4 regions of the Streptococcus sp. oral taxon 431 genome follow, and region 3 is predicted to be linked to each of the others. Evidence: predicted binding sites of a transcription regulator. Region 3 holds the regulator's gene; each other region holds the start of a gene.

Region 1 (5,616 bases), 850 kb from region 3:
GCTCCTCCTCCGCCGTTTCCACCTTGTTTAGAAAGGTTGAGGTAGATGAAGGCAAGGGCAACACCGATGACACCAAGGGCAATCAAAGTCAATTGAGAGATTGCTGCAAGAGCAAAACCGATAGCGAAGAATGGCCATACTTCACGAGTAGCCATCATGTTGATAACCAATGCGTAACCAACGGCAACGACCATAGCACCACCGACAGCCATACCACCTTTAAGCCATTCTGGCATAAGGTTCAATACGCTTTGAACGGCTTCAGTTGGCATTGCAAGCAAGAGTGCAGCTGGGATAGCAATACGTAGACCTTGAAGAGCGAGGGCAAAGTAGTGAGCGCGTTCAACAGCTGTAATGTTTCCTTCTTTAGCAGCAGCGTCAGCAGTGTGAACCAAACCAACTGAGATTGTACGAACAATCATAGTCAAGAAAAGTCCAGCTACGGCAAGAGGTATTGCAGTAGCAGTTGCGACTGCGATACCTTCAGTAGTAAAGTTACCACCTTTAATCATGATGATTGCAGCGGCAACAGAGGCAAGGGCAGCGTCAGGAGCTACGGCAGCTCCGATGTTAGCCCAACCAAGGGCGATCATTTGAAGTGATCCACCAAGCATAACCCCTGCTTCGAGGTTACCAGTTACAAGACCGATAAGGGTACATGCTACGATTGGTTGATGGAATTGGAATTGGTCGAGGATACCTTCAAGACCTGCGAAGAAGGCAACAACTACAACCAAGATAGCAGAAATGAATGAAATATCTGACATGGTTTTATTCCTTTTCTATTTAGTTTTAATTATTGAACGTTAGCTTTGCTAATCAAGTCAAACAAATCTTTTTTAGTGTCGTTTGGCACTTTACGTACGTCAAATTCAACACCAAGATCACGCATTTTTTCAAATGTAGCAACGTCATCTTTGTCCATTGACAATACGTTGTTGATCATTGTTTTACCAGTTGAGTGAGCCATTGATCCAACGTTAAGAGTCTTAATTGGCACACCGCCTTCGATAGCACGAAGGGCATCTTGAGGTGTTTCAAATAAGATAAGGGCGTGTGTGTTACCAAAACGAGGATCTTTTGCAACCTCAATCAATTTTTGGATTGGCACAACGTTAGCCTTCACTCCGTTAGGAGCCGCTTGTTTGATCAATTCTTTACGAAGGTCGTCATTTGCTACGTTATCTGAAGCAACGATGATACGGTCTGCTTTAGAATCTGGAGTCCAAGCAGTTGCGACTTGCCCGTGAAGAAGACGTGTGTCAAGACGAGCAAGATTGATTTTCAATTTACCGTCTCCGATAACTGTTCCTTCTGGGATAGCAGCTTGGGCTACAGGAGCAGCTGCAGCAGTTGCAACTTCCTCAGCTGGATTTAGCTCTTCTGGAAGAGCCTTGATGCCATCTTTGGCCTCTTTAATGATGTTTGCAGCGACTTTATCCACTCCAGCAGCAGCGTCCATAAGGCGCTCTGTGTAAGCTTGGATCAACATCGGTAAGTTAAGTCCTGTGATGATGGCAAATTTACGCTCAGGGTTTTCTCCCATTACGCGGCTAGCTTGGTTAAATGGAGACCCACTCCAAAGGTCAGCCAAGACTAGAACCTCATCTTCTGCGTCAAATGCAGCCACAGCATTGTTGAACTTGGCGTATAAATCATCTGGACCTTCGTTTGGCATAAAGGTTACAACTTGAACCTTTTCTTGTTCACCAAAGATCATAGATCCTGACTGATGAATACCAGCGGCAAATTCACCGTGGCTCGCAATAATGATTCCGATACTCATTATTGTCATTCCTCCTTATAAAATGTTTGACTCTTAGTTTAAGAAAACTTTAAGACTCCTTAAGTATAAATCGTTTTCAGAAAAAAAGCAACTAATTATACTAAAGAGTGAAAAAAATCTCAAAGCTTTATTTTTGCAAATATTGATATATCAACTTTTTGTGGAATAGTCTATAGAATGGTAAAAAAATTTAATATAAAAAATGGGTGAGCAGAGGTCAATGAATTAACTCACGACTTTCTAGTCCCGGTCCCTGATGTTTCAACAATCCGCTGTTTGCTTGTAGAATTTGTCTAGAAAAATGACGTTTTCTTCACTAGTGCTCTTGAGCGTCTAAAAAATGCCCTAAGTCCAATTAGTTGTCGTATCAAAATGTTATACTCAATGAAAATCAAAGAGCAAACTAGGAAGCTAGCCGCAAGCTGTACTTGAGTACGGTAAGGCGAAGCTGACGTGGTTTGAAGAGATTTTCGAAGAGTATTATTGCTAAAAAAAACGAGGTAGGATCTTCTGTCCCTACCTCGTTTGGGCATTTATTATTTATCTTAATGAGTAAAGTCTAGAACCATACGACCTTGGATGGTTCCGGCAGCCATTTCATCAAAGACAGCAATGGCATCTTCGACAGGGCGTTTTTGAACGATTGGTACAACCAGACCTTCAGCACCAAATTGGAAGGCTTCTTCCAAATCTTTACGTGTTCCAACGAGAGAACCGATGACTTGGATACCGTCAAGAACTGTTTTGACGATGCTAAGGTCCATCATTTCAGATGGGAGACCGACAGCTATTACACGACCGCCTGCACGAACAGAGTCAACTGCTTGGTTAAAGGCAACTTTTGATACAGCTGTTACGACAGCTGAGTGAGCACCACCGTTTGTCTTTTCTTTGATAAGGCCTGGGACATCTTCGACTTCAAGACCGTTAATCACGATATCTGCACCAACTTCTTTAGCTAGAGCAAGTTTATCGTTGTTAATATCTACTGCGATAACGTGAGCGTTGAATACTTTTTTAGCGTATTGAACAGCTAAGTTACCAAGTCCTCCAGCACCATAGAGGACAACCCATTGACCTGGCTCAACTTTTGCTTCTTTGATAGCCTTGTAGGTAGTAACACCGGCACAAGTGATTGAAGAAGCTTGGGCTGGATCGAGACCTTCTGGAACCTTAACGGCATAATCTGCAGTTACGATACATTGTTCTGCCATACCACCATCAACTGAGTAGCCAGCATTTTTCACTGTGCGGCAAAGAGTTTCGCGCCCAGTTGTACAGTATTCACACATACCACAGCCTTCAAAGAACCAAGCAACGCTGACACGGTCACCAACTTTTAGGCTTTTAACATCAGGAGCAACTTCTTTGACGATACCGATACCTTCGTGACCGAGAACGCGTCCTGGAACTTTACCAAAGTCACCATGTGCAACGTGGAGGTCAGTGTGGCAGACACCACAGTACTCAACTTCTACAAGAGCTTCCCCAGTTTCGAGTGGACGGAGAACTTTTTCTTCAATAGCAACACCAGTGCCTTCTGGATTTACAACAACAGCTTTCATAGCTATCCTCCTTGATTAGTCGTTGAGGTGCAGTGGAAAAGGGGCTTGGCTTGAGAGGTTTTCAAGTGAAGTCGAGTTTGAACTGCCCTCTTATTTACTTATATGTGAAGTATATCACGATATTTACTATAGTACAATGGTTTTTAGGTAAAAAACCATGTAATCGCTTAACTGGTTGATGAGACTGTGAAAATTGAACAAGTAAGATTGATGCATTGGCAAGTAAATACCTATAAATGCTAGAAAAGTTGACTTTAGATCGCCTCTTTAAGGTTTTCAGCAAATTTTCTGAGTTTCTTCTCGATGGGATTTTGGTATAATATAGAAAGCAATTGATCTTTCTAGTAAGAGAATTTAGAGTGAGAGGTATCTATGTCCCCTTCTGTTCAGTTATTGAAAAACCGTTATTTAAAAAATATCAAAGAAAATCCTGACCTCTACATCGGTATTGAGTTGGAATTTCCTATCGTTCATGTAAATGGGCAAGCGACAGATATTGAAGTCAGCAAGGATTTGATGCGCTTTTTGGTGGATGCTCTCCATCTGGAAGTTGAAAAAGAGGACCAGGATGGTAATCCGATTCAACTTGTAGAACCAAAAAGTCAGGATCGGATTCTGTTTGAGGTTTCCTACACGACCTTGGAGTTTGCCTTTGGCAGAGCCCAGAAAATCCAAGAGGTCCAAGGTCGACTTCAAGCTTATATGAAGGTCATTCAGGAAAAACTAGGCGAGAAGGACCATGCTATCCAGGGCTGGGGGATTCATCCAAACTGGGATCAGAATGACAATCGACCGGTGGCTTATCCACGCTACCAGATGCTGATGGATTACTTGCATATGGGAAGTCGCCAAGATAGAGCTGATTTGCATGACTTTCCACAATACGGTGCTTTTATCTGTGGGAGTCAAGTTCAGTTGGATGTATCGACTGCTAACTACCTACGAGTTATCAATGCTTTTACTCAGATTGAAGCAGCAAAAGCTTACTTATTTGCCAATTCTGAGTTTTCGGGAGCAGAATGGGATACTAAGATTTCACGGGATATTTTTTGGGAAGCTTCCATGCATGGGATTTATCCAGAGAATGTTGGTGTCAATGCCAGACTCTTCAAAGATGAGGATGATTTCTTTGATTATCTAGACCACTCTGCGATTTTTACAGCAGAACGAGATGGGGAAACTTACTATTTTTCTCCGATTCGGGCTAGAGATTACCTAGCTACTGAGGAAGTTTTGGCCTATACTCTAAATGGAAAAGAAACTCTGCTTGTTCCTCAAGAGAAGGATTTTCAAACGCACCGTAGTTACCAATATCAAGACTTGACGACTAGAGGGACGGTTGAATTCCGTAGTGTTTGTACACAGCCGTTAGACCGAACTTTTTCTTCAGCAGCCTTTCATCTAGGTTTGTTGGTGAATCTAGACAAGCTTAAAACATACCTAGAAACAGCACCTTTCTTTGAGAGATTTGGTCGTGACTACAAATCATTGAGACGCCAGTTTTCTCAGAAACACCTTTCAGATGAGGAGACAGCTGGAATTGTTCAATTCTCAAAAGATTTGCTAGCTATAGCAGAGCAAGGTCTTGAAATGAGAGGTCAGCAAGAAACAACCTATTTAGAGCCTTTGAAAGAAAAAATGACTCTATAATTTTCTTATAAAGGAAGAATTTTCTGAAAAATCATGTTATAATGGATGAGACTATAGATAAAGGATAGAGATTTATGACATTAGTTTATCAATCAACGCGTGATGCGAAAAATACCGTAACAGCTAGCCAAGCTATTTTGCAAGGTTTGGCAACAGATGGAGGCTTATTTACTCCAGTTAGCTATCCAAAGGTAGATTTGGATTTTGATACATTAAAAGATGCTTCTTACCAAGAAGTGGCTAAGCTGGTCTTGTCAGCTTTCTTGGATGACTTTACAGCAGAAGAGTTGGACTACTGTATCACCAATGCCTATGACAGCAAGTTTGATACACCAGCCATTGCCCCTCTTGTCAAACTTAATGGCCAATACAACTTGGAACTTTTCCACGGTTCAACCATTGCCTTTAAGGATATGGCCTTGTCTATCTTGCCATACTTTATGACAACAGCTGCCAAGAAACATGGCTTGGAAAACAAGATTGTCATCTTGACAGCGACATCTGGGGACACTGGGAAAGCTGCTATGGCAGGATTTGCGGATGTTCCTGGAACTGAAATTATCGTCTTTTATCCAAAAGATGGTGTCAGCAAGGTGCAAGAATTGCAAATGACCA
Region 2 (5,616 bases), 890 kb from region 3:
ACTGGGGCGGTCGCCTCCTAAAAGGTAACGGAGGCGCCCAAAGGTTCCCTCAGAATGGTTGGAAATCATTCGCAGAGTGTAAAGGTATAAGGGAGCTTGACTGCGAGAGCTACAACTCGAGCAGGGACGAAAGTCGGGCTTAGTGATCCGGTGGTTCCGTATGGAAGGGCCATCGCTCAACGGATAAAAGCTACCCTGGGGATAACAGGCTTATCTCCCCCAAGAGTTCACATCGACGGGGAGGTTTGGCACCTCGATGTCGGCTCGTCGCATCCTGGGGCTGTAGTCGGTCCCAAGGGTTGGGCTGTTCGCCCATTAAAGCGGCACGCGAGCTGGGTTCAGAACGTCGTGAGACAGTTCGGTCCCTATCCGTCGCGGGCGTAGGAAATTTGAGAGGATCTGCTCCTAGTACGAGAGGACCAGAGTGGACTTACCGCTGGTGTACCAGTTGTCTTGCCAAAGGCATCGCTGGGTAGCTATGTAGGGAAGGGATAAACGCTGAAAGCATCTAAGTGTGAAACCCACCTCAAGATGAGATTTCCCATGATTTTATATCAGTAAGAGCCCTGAGAGATGATCAGGTAGATAGGTTAGAAGTGGAAGTGTGGCGACACATGTAGCGGACTAATACTAATAGCTCGAGGACTTATCCAAAGTAACTGAGAATACGAAAGCGAAGGTTTTCTTGAAATTTGATAGATATTCAATTTTGAGTAGGTATTACTCAAAGTTAAGTGACGATAGCCTAGGAGATACACCTGTACCCATGCCGAACACAGAAGTTAAGCCCTAGAACGCCGGAAGTAGTTGGGGGTTGCCCCCTGTGAGATAAGGAAGTCGCTTAGCTAAAGGGAGTTTAGCTCAGCTGGGAGAGCATCTGCCTTACAAGCAGAGGGTCAGCGGTTCGATCCCGTTAACTCCCATAGGTCCCGTAGTGTAGCGGTTATCACGTCGCCCTGTCACGGCGAAGATCGCGGGTTCGATTCCCGTCGGGACCGTTTAAGATAACGAAAGTTATTTTAGACTCGTTAGCTCAGTTGGTAGAGCAATTGACTTTTAATCAATGGGTCACTGGTTCGAGCCCAGTACGGGTCATCATTGCGGGTTTGGCGGAATTGGCAGACGCACCAGATTTAGGATCTGGCGCTTAACGGCGTGGGGGTTCAAGTCCCTTAACCCGCATAATAGAAATAAGCCGGCTTAGCTCAGTTGGTAGAGCATCTGATTTGTAATCAGAGGGTCGCGTGTTCAAGTCATGTAGCCGGCATTTTTTAATATAACCAAGAGGTCGATGCGAACGTAGTTCAGTGGTAGAACACCACCTTGCCAAGGTGGGGGTCGCGGGTTCGAATCCCGTCGTTCGCTTAGAGAGGCCGGGGTGGCGGAACTGGCAGACGCACAGGACTTAAAATCCTGCGATTGGTAACGATCGTACCGGTTCGATCCCGGTCCTCGGCATATAAAGAGCACCCTTAGCTCAACTGGATAGAGTACCTGACTACGAATCAGGCGGTTAGAGGTTCGACTCCTCTAGGGTGCATTTTTCTATTTAACTCGGGAAGTAGCTCAGCTTGGTAGAGTACTTGGTTTGGGACCAAGGTGTCGCAGGTTCGAATCCTGTCTTCCCGATAAATGTTACATGAGTAAGAACACTAGTTGTTCTTTTTTTACTTGTTATGAATCTTTTTTTCACTGTGTCAACTGCTGTAGAATGATGAATGAATTTCAATTTGAAAGGAGTCCATCGGGGCCTCTCATTTTTGATATTTTAGCAAGGGATAAAACAACTTTTTGAATTATGGACTCTATTTTTGTCGTATTATTAACCCTGGAATAGTCCTTAACTGTATTAGGAACATAAAATTTTAGTAAGAAATAAAATATATCACCGATTCAATCATAATGGGTTGAATCGGTGATTTTTATATAAGGAAAAAATATGTATCTTGTTAAATACTCGTTTTAGTATGAAAGGAATTATATACTTTAGTTTTAATTATAGTCTTACCAAAGAATCTCGCATAAATGTTTTGTCTCAATTGTTGACTTTGGGAATTGTTCAATCAAGAGAGGAAGCACAAAACCTCATTCGACAATCAGAATTACTGAAAAGTTATGCAGTAGAAGATTTGGATAACGTCGAAACTAGTCAACAGTTTTTCAAGTCATTAGTAGAGAAGGGGGAGTAAATGTTAAAGAATATTCCTAAAATTATTATCCCAGAGCTAGTTAAGTATCTAATGGAGATGGAACATGGAGATGAGCTAGTGATAGCTGATGCAAATTTCCCAGCTCACATGATCGGACAACGCGTTGTTCGTTGTGATGGTCATGGAGTTCCTGTGATTTTGGATGCTATTTTGCAACTACTACCTCTCGATACATACAGTGACTATCAAGCAGGCCTTATGCAGGTTGTATCAGGAGATCCAACGATTCCAGATATTTAGGATGAATATAAAACCTTACTAGGCAAGTATCATACAGGTGCATCTATCAAAGAGTTTGAACGTTTTGAATTTTACGATCAGGCAGAGAAAGCTTATTTAGTGATTCAAACTGGAGAAAGTGCTCTTTATGGAAATATTATCCTGAAAAAGGCGTTTTGTAAAAAAATAAGGAGGATGTGGGGCTTCCCACTCCCTTCCTTTGCGACTTATTTGTTAAAAAAATCACAAATATTTGAAAATATAGGAAATATATTATATAATTAACCTAAATATGAAGCGTGAAAAACGCAAGGAGGAAAAAATATGGCAACATTTTACGTTCCAGCAGTCAACCTTATTGGTAAAGGTGTGGTAAATGAAGTTGGTCCTTATGTTAAGGAGTTGGGTTATACTAAAGCTCTTTTGGTGACGGATAAGTATATCGAATCAAGTGATATCTTGCCAAAAATTTTAAAACCTTTAGATGATGAAGGAATTGCTTATGTTATTTTTAGTGATGTTGAACCTAACCCTACTTGTAAAAATGTCATGGATGGGGTCGCTGCTTTGAAAGAGCATAACTGTGACTTTATCATCTCTGTCGGTGGTGGCTCTCCACAGGATGCAGCTAGCTGTATTTCTGTAATCGCTACTAATGGCGGTAAGCCACAGGATTATGAAGGTTTGCATAAGTCTGCTCAAAAAGGCCTTCCTGTTGTAGCTATCAATACTACTGCAGGTACATCAGCAGAAATTACTATCAACTACGTTATCACTGATGAAGAACGTAAGGTTAAAATGGTAATGGTTGATAAGAACAGTCTTGCTCTTATCTCTGTTAATGACCCTGAATTGATGGTTTCAAAACCTCAAGCTTTGACTGCTGCTACGGGTATGGATGCTCTTACTCACGCTGTTGAAGCTTTGGTAACACCAGGTGCTTATGATGTGACTAAGAAACTCTCTATCGGAGCTATCGAGCTGATCAAAGAATATCTTCCACGTGCAGTAGAAAACGGACACGATATTGAAGCTCGTGAAGGTATGGTTAATGCTATCTTCCTTGGAGGAATGAGCTTTAACAATGCTGGACTCGGCTATGTTCACTCAATGGCTCACCAATTGGGTGCTGTCTATAACTTGCCTCATGGCGTTTGCTGTGCTATGCTTTTGCCAGTCGTTGAGCGTGAAAATGCCAAACGTGTACCTGTAGCCTTCCGTAATGTTGCTAAGGCCTTGGGTATGCAAATCGAAGGAAAATCAGATGAGGAATGTGCGGCTTATGCTATTTCTGAAATTGAAAAACTTTCTGAAACTGTCGGTATTCCTAAGAAATTGACAGAACTTGGTATCGAAGAAAAAGACTTTGACTTTGAATACCTTTCTAAGAATGCCTTGATTGATGCTTGTGCACCAGGTAATCCATTCATGCCAACTTTGGAAGAAACCATTGCTTTCTATAAGGAATTATTCTAAGCAAAGCTACTTTAGAATTTTTTAGGGATAGTAAATTTAAGATTCTTACATTACGAATTCCTCCCGAATATTCAAATAATGTATTAGGAAATCAAACACTATTCCTATAATTTAAAACCAATAATATTTAAGAAGAACTATCCTCGTGATAGTTCTTTTTTGGAAAATTTGATATGCTAGGATTATGAAGAAAATCAAAATCGATGTTGTGATTGTTCCTTTAAGTGGACATTTGTATCCAACTATGAATTTATTACTACCTCTATTAGACAATCCTCAGTATGAGATACGTTTATTTACAGGTCCCCAGAAAAAAGCTGTTGCAGAGGCTGCAGGTTTTAATGTAGTTACCATACTTGAAGATCATATTGAAGAGTTTGAAAGTGCAGCCAATAACTCTGAGCAATTAGGAATTTTTTCAGCCTATCGGCAGTTGTCTGCTAGTCTTGATTTGATAAACCTAGTTTCGGACCAATTAATCCAAGAATGGACAAATCATCGTCCGGATATTGTTATAGTGGACTTTATCACACTATCTGGTGGCCTTGTAGCTGAGCAGATGGGGATTCCGTGGATAACAACTATGGCGACCCAGTTTGCGATTGAAACGACAGATGGACCTCCTTGTTTCTTTGGAGGAATGGAGACTCCCCGGAATAGCTGGCAGGTTTTAGAACAGTTTCTTGCAAGAAAAATAACTCATTTGGGGAAGCGGATAGTAACTTTTTTATTACGAGACCGCTTAAGGCGTTATCATTTTAAACTTTACAATCAGAAAGGCCAAGAAACTATTTATTCTCCCTATTCTATCTTAGGTATTGGTATGAAAGAAGTAGAATTAAAAAAGGGATTTCCAAAACACTACAAGTGGGTTGGTCCTTCTGGTGCTTCAGTTGAGGCAGGAGAGGATTATCCTTTAGATTTGTCTCTTTTTATGGAGCGAAAGAAAGTTTTGATGACTTGTGGGACACAACTAGCTTGGGCAAAAGAAAATCTTATTTATCAAGCTAAGCAACTTGCAAAAGCTCATCCTGATTGTCACTTTTTTGTAACTCGTGGTGTAGGTGGAGAGGCCTTCCAATGTGAAAATCTGATGGAGAATCTGTCCCTTGTTTCTTATCTTCCTTACAAGGAATACATTCCTCTGATGGACTATGTCATTCATCATGGTGGAGCAGGTATCTTTTATCAGTGCATTATTTATGGTAAACCAGCTTTGATATTACCTCATGATTATGATCAATTTGATTATGCCGTTCGTGGGGTTGAAGCCGGTGTTGCTTTCTCAGCTAAAAGAGATAATAGCAAGGAGATTGGGCAGGCCTTTGAGGAGCTGTTAACTAAAGAAAATTGGCCAGAATTAGAGACTTTGCGCCAAGCAGCACAGTCTTATCATCCGACGGAAATGTTAGAGAGCGAAATCCATCGTCTGCTAGCGGATAAGGAGAAAGAAAAATGAAAACAGTTTTAGTAACTGGAGCGACAGGTTTCTTGGGTAAATATGTCGTTGAAGAATTAGTCGAGCATGGCTATCAGGTTCGAGCTTTTGGTAGAAACAGTAAGGTTGGTTGCTCTTTAGAGAATTCTTCGGTTAGTTTTTTTCAGGGTGATTTGACCAAAGCTGATGATGTGCTAGAGGCTTGCAAGGGGATGGATCTGGTCGTTCATGCGGGAGCCCTGTCAACAGTTTGGGGTCCTTGGGAAGATTTTT
Region 3 (5,616 bases):
ATTTAAATAGAAATTAGGTGAGTTTTTGATTTATTTGGATAATGCTGCAACGACTCCGATGTCTTCAGTAGCTATCTCAGCAATGACTCAAGTCATGCAAGAAACTTATGGCAACCCTTCTAGTATTCATGGCCATGGGCGTCAAGCAGGTAAACTATTACGAGAAGCTCGTCAAGAACTAGCAAGTTTACTAGGAACAAAGCCACAACATATATTCTTTACCACTGGTGGTACTGAAAGCAATAATACTGCTATCATCGGCTACTGCCTTCGCCATCAAAATCGTGGGAAGCACATTATCACTACTGCGATTGAGCACCATGCTGTTCTAGAACCCATCAAATACTTGGTTGAAAATTTCGGTTTTGAAGTGACTATTTTACAGCCTGAACATCAAGAAATCACTGCAGACCAAGTCAAAAATGCACTGCGTGAAGATACCATTCTTGTTTCTACTATGTTTGCCAACAATGAAACTGGTACACTGTTACCTATTGCTGAAATTGGTGAGGTTCTAAAAAATCATCCAGCCGTCTATCATGTCGATGCAGTTCAGGCAATCGGTAAATTAGAGATACTTCCCGAAGAATTGGGAATTGATTTTCTCAGTGCTTCTGCACACAAATTTTATGGTCCAAAAGGAGTTGGTTTTCTCTATGCTGCATCTACAGATTTTGATTCCTACCTTCATGGTGGTGATCAAGAGCAGAAAAAAAGAGCAGGAACAGAAAATCTTCCTGCCATTGTAGGAATGGTAGCAGCTCTAAAGGATGATCTTGAAAACCAAGCACAAAACTTTAAAAAAGTTCAACAACTAAAAGACACCTTCTTAAAGGAAATGGCTGAGACAGACTATTACCTCAATCAAGGGAAAGATCAGCTACCTTATGTCCTTAATATTGGATTTCCAGGTCAACGAAATGATCTACTACTTCTTCGTCTGGATCTTGAAGGGATTTCTATTTCAACTGGTTCTGCTTGTACTGCAGGTGTCGTTCAGGTTAGTCATGTTCTTCAGGCTTTCTACGGAGAAGACTCTCCTCGCTTACACGAATCCGTTCGCGTCAGCATTTCACCTCAAAATACAGAGCAAGAAATGATCACTCTCGCACAAACTCTAAAAGAAATCATTGGAGGATAACTCAATGGCATTCGAAAAAACTATTAGTCTCAAAAATTGCCGTTACGATTACACACTTAGCCCAACTGTCAAAAAGTTTACTCTAAAAGATAACACTTTTTTTGAAACAAAGGTTGGTAACTATGAACTAACACGCCTTCTTGAGAAGGTTCCAAATAGTGGGGAAGGTTTCCAACTTAAGATTATTATCAACAAAGACTTAACAGGTGCAAAAATCAACATCACTGATAAATTTGGTCTGCGTTTGGTTGATATCTTTAAGTCAGAAGAAACTCATATCCACCAAGAGAAATTCTACTTCTTGATGGACAGTCTTGTTGAACGTGGTGTCTTCACTAAAAGTGAAAGATAGAAGGTCCCTATGTTTCGATTAACCTATAAGGATACCTATCAAGTCGATCGCCTTTTAGAATACGAAGATTACGAAGCACTCATGCTGTCACTTTCAGGATGTGTGACTCTTCCAGATACGACCGTCATTACTTCTCTTACCTATAAGGGAAAAGAAATCTATCAAGGTCTTCTGGGAGATCTCTATCGTTTTCTATTTCACTATGATTTTACAAAGATAAACTAAGATTTTCTTAGTTTTTTCTTGTTTTTGTTGATTTTTTCACAATCTTTCTATAAAATAGTAGTTAGAAAGGTTGTGATTTTGTGAAAGAAAAACAGTCCACTATTCCTAAAGCAACAGCAAAGAGACTTTCTCTTTATTATCGTATCTTTAAAAGATTTCATGCAGAAAAAATTGAAAGAGCCAACTCAAAACAAATTGCCGAGGCCATTGGTATTGACTCTGCTACTGTTAGACGAGATTTTTCCTACTTTGGTGAACTTGGTCGCCGTGGATTTGGCTACGATGTCAAAAAACTAATGACGTTTTTTGCTGATCTTCTAAATGATAATTCTATTACAAATGTTATGTTGGTGGGTATTGGTAATATGGGGCATGCACTCCTTCACTACCGTTTCCACGAACGAAACAAAATGAAAATCATTATGGCTTTTGATTTGGATGATCATCCTGAAGTTGGGACAAAAACTCCTGATGGAATCCCAATTTATGGAATTTCCCAAATCAAGGATAAAATAAAGAATGCAGATGTTAAAACTGCAATCTTAACAGTTCCGAGTGTCAAATCACAAGAAGTAGCTAATCTCCTTGTCGAAGCAGGTATTAAAGGAATTTTAAGCTTTTCACCCGTTCATCTCCAACTTCCAAAAGATGTGGTAGCTCAGTATGTAGATTTAACTAGTGAATTGCAAACTCTCCTCTATTTCATGAGAAAAGAGGATTAGAAAGCGAAAGCATTTATGAAAAAACCAGTTATTGGGATTACAGGAAACGAAAAAGCTCATCCTGATGATGAGCTTATGATGAGCTATGCTGCGAAAGGCTTTGTTGAAGGAGTCAAGGAAGCTGGGGGAATTCCCATTATCCTACCAATTGGTGATCAAGAAATGGCTAGTTACTACATTGACTTGATTGATAAACTCATTTTAACAGGTGGACAAAATGTCGATCCAAAGTTCTACGGTGAGCCTAAAACAATCGATAGTGATGACTACTACCTTCAACGCGATATTTTTGAGTTAGCACTCATTGAAGAAGCAATCAAACAAAAGAAACCAATTTTTTCTGTTTGTCGAGGCACTCAGCTCTTTAATGTGGCTATGGGAGGAACTCTTTATCAAGATATTGAAGACCATTGGCAGGATACTTCAGCCGAGTATACAACTCAACGTTTAGTCACCGAGCCTGATACTATTCTTCGAGAAATCTATGGAGAAATCTCCCATATCAACTCTTTCCACCATCAGAGTATTAAGGACCTAGCTCCAAATCTCAAGGTTGTAGCTCATGATCCTAAAGATGGAATTATCGAGGCTGTTACAACAACGGATGGTTTTCCTTACCTCGGTGTTCAATGGCATCCAGAATTTCTCTTTGAAAATCGCCCCAAAGATAAAACACTTTTCGACTATGTCGTCAATGAATTGTAAAAACCTGTATCATATACAGGTTTTTTACACCAGATCCGTCTTCTCACGGTAACTAAAATAATCGGAATGTGAGACGATAAGATGATCCAATAAGACCAACCCCATTAATTCGCAGGCTTCTTTAACAAGCTTCGTAACATGGTCATCATTTCTACTCGGCATGACAGCACCAGATGGATGATTATGAACCAGAATCACAGATGTTGCCATATGCTTCAAAGCATAGTGGAGAATTTCCCTTGGTTCAGCAATACTTCTAGTAGCTGAGCCGATAAAAATGGTTTGCTGATGAATGATTTGATTTTGAGTATTCAGATAGAGCGCCACCAGGTGCTCTTGTTTTTTATCTCCCAGTTCAGCTTGCATCTTTTTAGCCAGTCTTTGACTACTGAGGATACTCTCTGCCTCAATGGTTTCTTGTTTATGAATACGATGGCCCAATTCAATCATGGCTTGCAATTCAATAGCTTTTACTCTACCTATACCTGATAAACTCTGTAGTTCTTGCAAGGTCATTTTTTTCAAATCAGTTAAGCAATTTAATTGATTCAATACTTTTTGAGCGATTTCAAAAACAGTAGATTGACGAGTTCCTGTTCTAAGTAAAATAGCTAGTAATTCCTGATTACTCAAACTCTCTACTCCTTCTGTCACCAGCCGTTCTCGTGGTAAGAGCGAATCTTGTTGAAAAGAAATACTATACATAAAAATCCTCCTCACTTAATTATTCGTGAGAAGGATGGTAAACCAGATAAAATTTATCTATTTTTAAATATTTTCAAGAGCAAGACGCAAATCTTCAATCAAATCATCAACATTTTCAAGACCAATTGATAGACGGATTTGATTTTTAGTTACCCCTGCTGCTTCTAGATCTGAATCAGACAACTGGGCATGAGTTGTAGTTGCTGGATGAACGACTAATGATTTTGCATCTGCTACGTTGGCAAGGTTTGAAAAGATTTCTAAGCTATCAATCACCTTACGCGCTTCTGCTTCTCCACCCTTAACGTGGAAGGTAAAGATAGAACCTACACCTTTTGGTAGGTATTTTTCAGCCAAGGCATGGTAAGGGCTATCAGCTAATTTTGGATAGTTAACTTTTTCAACCTTTGGATGCTTCACAAGGAAATCAACGATTTTTTCAGCGTTTTGAACATGGCGTTCTACACGGAGAGAAAGTGTTTCAAGACCTTGCAAGAGCAAGAATGAGTTAAATGGTGAAAGGGCAGCTCCCATATCGCGAAGCAATTGAACACGAGCAGCAACGATAAAAGCTGCAGCACCAACATCACGAGTATAGCTGATATTGTGGTAGCTTGGATCTTCTTCGACTAATTGAGGGAATTTCCCTGAAGCTACCCAGTCAAACTTCCCACTATCAACAATAACACCACCAATAGTTGTACCGTGTCCACCGATAAACTTAGTTGCTGAGTGAACCGCAATGTCAACACCATGAGAAAAGACATTGATGAGGTAAGGTGTTGCAAAAGTATTGTCAGTAACCAATGGAATCTGGTGTTTATGAGCAATTTCAGCAATCTTTTCAATATCAGGAATGTTGATAACTGGATTACCCAAAGTCTCGATCAAAACAAGTTTGGTATTATCTTTAATAGCTACCTCTACTTCTTCTAGATTATCGATATCTACAAATGTTGTGGTAATTCCATATCGAGGAAGGGTTTCCTTCAAAAGGTTAAAGGTACCACCGTAGATAGTTGAAGCTGCAACAACATGATCACCTGCGTGAGCAAGTCCAAGAATAGTATAAGTAAGAGCTGCCATCCCAGATGCTGTGGCAAGAGCACCAACACCACCTTCAAGAGCTGCAATACGCTCTTCAAAGGCTGAAGTTGTTGGGTTTGTGATACGAGTATAGATATTACCAGCCTTCTGAAGTGCAAAAAGTTCTGCACCTTCTTGTGTATCTTCAAAGACAAAGGATGTTGTTTGGTAAATTGGTACAGCACGAGACTTGGTAGTAGCGTCTACCACTTGTCCTGCATGCAATTGAAGAGTTTCAAATTTAAATTCGCGAGTCATCATCAGACCTCCAAAGATTTCATTAGGTTCATTGTATCACCTATTACACTAGGTTACAAATACAACTTTGTTATATATTGGCATAAGCAATAGCTATGGCTATGCCCGATTGAGATAAATAGCAATCTTTTATTAGAATTGTAGAACTTTTTTCAGATAGTTAAAAATGTTTGTTTTCACTTCTCCTATACTTTATACTAGATATAAAGGAGAATACTATGACAGAAAATAAACATGAAATAGATACAAACTTTGCTGGTCGTTTAAATATCCTACGTGCTGGTGTTCTTGGAGCTAATGACGGGATTATTTCCATTGCAGGTGTTGTTATCGGGGTTGCCAGTGCAACCAGCAATATCTGGATTATCTTTCTCTCAGGTTTAGCAGCAATCTTAGCAGGTGCATTTTCTATGGCTGGAGGC
Region 4 (5,616 bases), 910 kb from region 3:
AAAAGATTCTTTCACAGAAAGTGTCCGCGATCGTTACAATGCTTATGGTTGGCATACAGCCTTGGTAGAAGATGGAACAGACTTAGAAGCTATTCATGCTGCTATTGAAGAAGCTAAGGCTTCAGGAAAACCATCTTTGATCGAAGTGAAAACTGTTATTGGTTATGGTTCTCCAAATAAACAAGGGACTAATGCCGTACACGGTGCTCCTCTTGGAGCGGATGAAACTGCAGCAACTCGCCAGGCACTTGGTTGGAACTATGAACCGTTTGAAATCCCAGTAGAAGTTTATGATGATTTCAAAGAAAATGTTGCAGACCGTGGCGCATCAGCCTATGAAGCATGGACAAAACTAGTCGCAGATTATAAAGAAGCTCACCCAGAACTGGCTGCAGAAGTGGAAGCAATTATCGAAGGACGCGATCCAGTTGAGGTGACTCCAGAAGACTTCCCAGCTTTAGAAAATGGCTTCTCTCAAGCAACTCGTAACTCAAGTCAGGATGCTTTGAATGTAGTGGCTGCTAAATTGCCAACCTTCCTTGGTGGATCAGCAGACCTCGCTCATTCAAATATGACTTACATCAAAACTGATGGACTTCAAGATGATGCAAATCGCTTAAATCGTAACATCCAATTTGGTGTTCGTGAATTTGCAATGGGTACTGTCTTGAATGGAATGGCTCTTCACGGTGGACTTCGAGTTTATGGTGGAACTTTCTTCGTATTCTCAGACTACCTTAAAGCAGCAGTTCGTTTGTCAGCCTTACAAGGTCTTCCAGTGACTTATGTCTTCACTCACGATTCAATCGCAGTTGGTGAAGATGGACCAACTCATGAACCGATTGAGCACTTGGCAGGTCTTCGTGCGATTCCAAACCTTAATGTTTTCCGTCCTGCTGATGCACGTGAAACACAAGCAGCTTGGTATCAAGCAGTGAAGAGCGAGAAAACACCGACTGTTCTTGTCTTGACTCGTCAAAACTTGACTGTTGAGGAAGGAACAGACTTTGACAAGGTTGCGAAAGGTGCTTATGTCGTTTATGAAAATGCAGCAGACTTCGACACTATCTTGATTGCGACTGGTTCAGAGGTTAATCTGGCTGTTGCAGCCGCTAAAGAATTGGCAAGCCAAGGTGGAAAAGTTCGCGTAGTCAGCATGCCATCTACAGATGTCTTTGATGCACAAGATGCAGCATACAAAGAAGAGATTTTACCAAATGCAGTTCGTCGTCGTGTAGCAGTTGAAATGGGAGCAACTCAAAACTGGTATAAATACGTTGGTCTTGATGGAGCGGTTCTCGGTATTGATACCTTTGGAGCGTCTGCGCCAGCACCAAAAGTTTTAGCAGAGTATGGATTTACAGTTGAAAACTTAGTAGAACTTGTAAACAACTTGAAATAATATAGAGGCATATTGCTAAAAAAGTCGAGGTTGGGAATTTTTGTCCTAGCCTCTTTCTTGATATAAAAGCATGGCCTAATCTTGTAAAAACACTTAAAATTTGTTATAGTAGTTTTATCTAATTACAAAGGAGTAAAAATAATGGGTGGGAATTTAACATTTTTAATTATGCTTGTCTTGATGTTGGGCTTGATGTTCTTCATGCAACGTTCTCAAAAGAAACAAGCGGAAAAACGTATGGAGAGCCTCAATAAGCTTCAAAAAGGCTACGAAGTAATCACTATTGGTGGTCTCTACGGTACAGTCGATGAAGTAGACACAGAAAATAGAACAATTGTTCTTGATGTTGATGGCGTATACTTAACCTTCGAACTGGCAGCAATTCGAACTGTTTTGCCAGTCAAAGAAGCTGTGACACCTGAAGGAGCTGTTATTGAAGACAGCAGTGCTATTGAAGAATAAAACGGGGTGGATCACATTCCCGTTTTTCTATAAGTGAGAGGAAGAGTAATGAAAAAAATTGCCTTTGTCTGTCTTGGTAATATTTGTCGCAGTCCTATGGCGGAATTTGTGATGAAATCCTTGACCGATAAGTATGAGGTTCAAAGCCGAGCGACTTCTTCCTGGGAACATGGCAATTCGATCCACAAAGGGACACAAGAAATCTTTCGAAGCCATGGCGTTCCTTATGATACTTCGAAAACTTCCCAACAAATTTCTAAAAATGACTTTGAGTATTTTGACTATATCATTGGTATGGATGAGTCTAACCTTGCTGACTTATATCAGATGTGCCCGCAAGATCAACAAGATAAGGTCCAAGCGTTTGCATCTGAAAGCGTTCCAGACCCATGGTATACAGGTGATTTTGAAGAAACTTACGATCGGATTTCAACCGGTTGTCGAGCTTGGTTAAGTCGCTTAGAAAATGAGAGTGAAAATGGAAAATATAAAGAAACTCTATGAAAAATACAGTGTCTATTTGACACGCTCTAGACTAGAAATTGCGACAGTAATCGTCATTGTTGTCTGCGCAGGTTTAGTATTTCTGACAAATCTTCCCAAGCAAGGAGTTCTCAAACTGGATGGGGATACCATTGTTTACGATGGAAGCCTAGTTCGTGGTAAGATGAATGGTCAGGGAACTGTTACCTTTGCAAACGGTGATAGCTATACTGGAGAATTCAGTAACGGAGCCTTCAATGGTAAAGGCACCTACCAAGCCAAAGCAGGCTGGGTATATGAGGGTGATTTTGTAAATGGCCAAGCTGAGGGAAAAGGAAAATTGACTACTGAACAAGAAGTAGTTTATGAGGGAGACTTTAAGCAAGGTTTGTTCCAACAAGCACAGTAACCTCCTCCTAGAAGGAGGTCTTCTTTTAGAATATAAGAAAACGCTTACATGGAAACGAAAGGTATTTCCATCCCCTCTTTACAATTAAGTTTGTGAAAAATAAAACTTTTTTAAAAACATTCACAAACTAGTGCCTCAAAAGCATCTACAAAAGGGTGTTTGACATCATTTTCACAAACAAACAAAAAAAGTTTGTGAAATGCTCATGAAACTGTTTACAAATTTTAAAAAAAGAGTTATAATAAACTTGTGAAAAAATTAACAAAGGACTTACAATCCTTGAAAGCTATGGAGGAAAATATGGCTGATAAAAAAACTGTAACACCAGAAGAAAAGAAACTCGCTGCTGAAAAGCATGTCGATGGTTTGGTGCAAAAAGCTTTAGTTGCCCTTGAAGAAATGCGTAAACTCGACCAAGATCAAGTCGATTATATCGTAGCAAAAGCTTCAGTTGCAGCACTTGATGCTCACGGAGAATTGGCTTTACATGCCTTTGAAGAAACAGGACGTGGAGTATTTGAAGATAAAGCAACTAAAAACCTATTTGCTTGTGAGCACGTAGTAAACAACATGCGCCACACTAAAACAGTTGGTGTTATCGAAGAAGACGATGTAACAGGATTGACTCTTATCGCTGAACCAGTTGGTGTTGTTTGTGGTATCACTCCAACAACTAACCCAACTTCAACAGCAATCTTTAAAGCGTTGATTTCATTGAAGACTCGTAATCCTATTGTCTTTGCATTCCACCCATCAGCTCAAGAATCATCTGCTCACGCTGCTCAAATCGTGCGTGATGCAGCGATTAAAGCAGGTGCTCCTGAAAATTGTGTACAGTGGATTACTGAACCATCTATGGAAGCAACTAGCGCATTGATGAACCACGAAGGTATTGCAACAATCCTTGCAACAGGTGGGAATGCCATGGTTAAAGCCGCATACTCATGTGGTAAACCAGCTCTTGGGGTAGGTGCCGGTAACGTTCCAGCTTATGTTGAAAAATCAGCTAACATCCGCCAAGCTGCTCACGATATCGTAATGTCTAAATCATTTGACAACGGTATGGTCTGTGCATCTGAACAAGCGGTTATCATTGATAAAGAAATTTACGATGAATTTGTAGCAGAGTTCAAATCTTATCACACTTACTTTGTAAACAAAAAAGAAAAAGCTCTTCTTGAAGAGTTCTGCTTCGGCGTGAAAGCAAATAGCAAAAACTGTGCTGGTGCAAAATTGAACGCTGACATCGTTGGTAAACCAGCAACTTGGATTGCAGAACAAGCAGGATTTACTGTTCCAGAAGGAACAAACATTCTTGCTGCAGAATGTAAAGAAGTTGGTGAAAACGAGCCATTGACTCGTGAAAAATTGTCACCAGTTATCGCAGTTTTGAAATCTGAAAGCCGTGAAGATGGTATTGCTAAAGCTCGTCAAATGGTTGAATTTAACGGTCTTGGACACTCAGCTGCCATCCATACTGCTGATGAAGAATTGACTAAAGAATTTGGTAAAGCTGTTAAAGCTATTCGTGTTATCTGTAACTCACCTTCTACTTTCGGTGGTATCGGGGACGTTTACAATGCCTTCTTGCCATCATTGACACTCGGATGTGGTTCTTACGGACGTAACTCAGTTGGGGATAACGTTAGCGCCATTAACCTCTTGAATATCAAAAAAGTCGGAAGACGGAGAAATAACATGCAATGGATGAAACTTCCTTCAAAAACATACTTTGAACGTGATTCAATTCAATACCTTCAAAAATGTCGTGACGTTGAGCGTGTCATGATCGTTACTGACCACGCTATGGTAGAGCTTGGCTTCCTTGATCGTATCATCGAACAGCTTGACCTTCGTCGCAATAAGGTTGTTTACCAAATCTTTGCAGATGTAGAACCAGATCCAGATATCACTACAGTTGAACGTGGTACTGAGATCATGCGTGCCTTCAAACCAGATACAATCATCGCTCTTGGTGGTGGATCACCAATGGATGCTGCTAAAGTAATGTGGCTCTTCTATGAGCAACCAGAAGTGGACTTCCGTGACCTTGTACAAAAATTCATGGATATCCGTAAACGTGCTTTCAAATTCCCATTGCTTGGTAAGAAGACTAAATTCATCGCTATCCCAACTACATCTGGTACAGGATCTGAAGTAACTCCATTTGCCGTTATCTCTGATAAAGCAAACAACCGTAAATACCCAATCGCTGACTATTCATTGACACCAACTGTGGCAATCGTAGACCCTGCTTTGGTATTGACAGTTCCTGGATTTGTAGCTGCTGATACTGGTATGGACGTATTGACTCACGCAACTGAAGCATACGTATCACAAATGGCTAGCGACTACACTGACGGACTTGCGCTTCAAGCAATCAAACTTGTATTCGAAAACCTTGAAAGTTCAGTTAAGAATGCAGACTTCCACTCACGTGAGAAAATGCATAACGCTTCAACAATCGCTGGTATGGCCTTTGCGAATGCCTTCCTAGGTATTTCTCACTCAATGGCTCACAAGATTGGTGCGCAATTCCATACAGTTCACGGACGTACAAATGCAATCTTGCTTCCATACGTTATCCGTTACAATGGTACTCGCCCAGCTAAGACAGCTACATGGCCTAAGTACAACTACTACCGTGCAGACGAGAAATATCAAGATATCGCTCGTATGCTTGGACTTCCAGCTTCTACACCAGAAGAAGGGGTTGAATCTTTCGCAAAAGCTGTTTACGAACTCGGTGAGCGCGTAGGTATCGAAATGAACTTCAAAGCACAAGGTGTTGACGAAAAAGAATGGAAAGAACATTCACGTGAATTGGCCTTCCTTGCTTATGAAGACCAATGTTCACCTG

The links. Region 3 encodes Rex, which represses fermentation and respiration genes when NADH is low (regulators of the CRP and FNR family bind a similar motif). Its sites were predicted from a motif close to TTGTGAANTANTTCACAA; they were not measured.
Region 1: a site for Rex is predicted at 3,454-3,471, ahead of adhP (alcohol dehydrogenase AdhP). Genes of this name have one in related genera too.
Region 2: a site for Rex is predicted at 2,661-2,678, ahead of AXE83_RS09780 (iron-containing alcohol dehydrogenase). Genes of this name have one in related genera too.
Region 4: a site for Rex is predicted at 3,004-3,021, ahead of adhE (bifunctional acetaldehyde-CoA/alcohol dehydrogenase). Genes of this name have one in related genera too.

The regions. Positions count from the first base shown of each region.
Region 1 is NZ_CP014264.1:345,194-350,809, forward strand. Features, by position in the region: gene AXE83_RS01670 (PTS mannose/fructose/sorbose transporter subunit IIC) at 1-767, opposite strand, end outside; gene AXE83_RS01675 (PTS sugar transporter subunit IIB) at 797-1,786, opposite strand; gene adhP (alcohol dehydrogenase AdhP) at 2,332-3,351, opposite strand; gene AXE83_RS01685 (hypothetical protein) at 3,724-5,001, shown strand; gene thrC (threonine synthase) at 5,076-5,616, shown strand, end outside.
Region 2 is NZ_CP014264.1:2,083,154-2,088,769, reverse strand. Features, by position in the region: rRNA gene AXE83_RS09845 (23S ribosomal RNA) at 1-654, shown strand, start outside; rRNA gene rrf (5S ribosomal RNA) at 731-846, shown strand; tRNA gene AXE83_RS09835 (tRNA-Val) at 851-923, shown strand; tRNA gene AXE83_RS09830 (tRNA-Asp) at 926-998, shown strand; tRNA gene AXE83_RS09825 (tRNA-Lys) at 1,023-1,095, shown strand; tRNA gene AXE83_RS09820 (tRNA-Leu) at 1,101-1,182, shown strand; tRNA gene AXE83_RS09815 (tRNA-Thr) at 1,195-1,267, shown strand; tRNA gene AXE83_RS09810 (tRNA-Gly) at 1,294-1,365, shown strand; tRNA gene AXE83_RS09805 (tRNA-Leu) at 1,373-1,458, shown strand; tRNA gene AXE83_RS09800 (tRNA-Arg) at 1,467-1,540, shown strand; tRNA gene AXE83_RS09795 (tRNA-Pro) at 1,556-1,629, shown strand; gene AXE83_RS09790 (hypothetical protein) at 1,968-2,189, shown strand; partial or broken gene AXE83_RS09785 (RbsD/FucU family protein) at 2,190-2,600, shown strand; gene AXE83_RS09780 (iron-containing alcohol dehydrogenase) at 2,754-3,905, shown strand; gene AXE83_RS09775 (nucleotide disphospho-sugar-binding domain-containing protein) at 4,090-5,364, shown strand; gene AXE83_RS09770 (NAD-dependent epimerase/dehydratase family protein) at 5,361-5,616, shown strand, end outside.
Region 3 is NZ_CP014264.1:1,192,941-1,198,556, forward strand. Features, by position in the region: gene AXE83_RS05560 (ribose-phosphate diphosphokinase) at 1-10, shown strand, start outside; gene AXE83_RS05565 (cysteine desulfurase family protein) at 26-1,141, shown strand; gene AXE83_RS05570 (DUF1831 domain-containing protein) at 1,146-1,493, shown strand; gene AXE83_RS05575 (DUF4649 family protein) at 1,503-1,718, shown strand; gene AXE83_RS05580 (redox-sensing transcriptional repressor Rex) at 1,799-2,440, shown strand; gene AXE83_RS05585 (gamma-glutamyl-gamma-aminobutyrate hydrolase family protein) at 2,456-3,145, shown strand; gene radC (RadC family protein) at 3,170-3,850, opposite strand; gene AXE83_RS05595 (O-acetylhomoserine aminocarboxypropyltransferase/cysteine synthase family protein) at 3,914-5,194, opposite strand; gene AXE83_RS05600 (VIT1/CCC1 transporter family protein) at 5,413-5,616, shown strand, end outside.
Region 4 is NZ_CP014264.1:2,098,468-2,104,083, reverse strand. Features, by position in the region: gene tkt (transketolase) at 1-1,402, shown strand, start outside; gene yajC (preprotein translocase subunit YajC) at 1,544-1,864, shown strand; gene AXE83_RS09895 (low molecular weight protein-tyrosine-phosphatase) at 1,913-2,368, shown strand; gene AXE83_RS09890 (MORN repeat-containing protein) at 2,343-2,756, shown strand; gene adhE (bifunctional acetaldehyde-CoA/alcohol dehydrogenase) at 3,057-5,616, shown strand, end outside.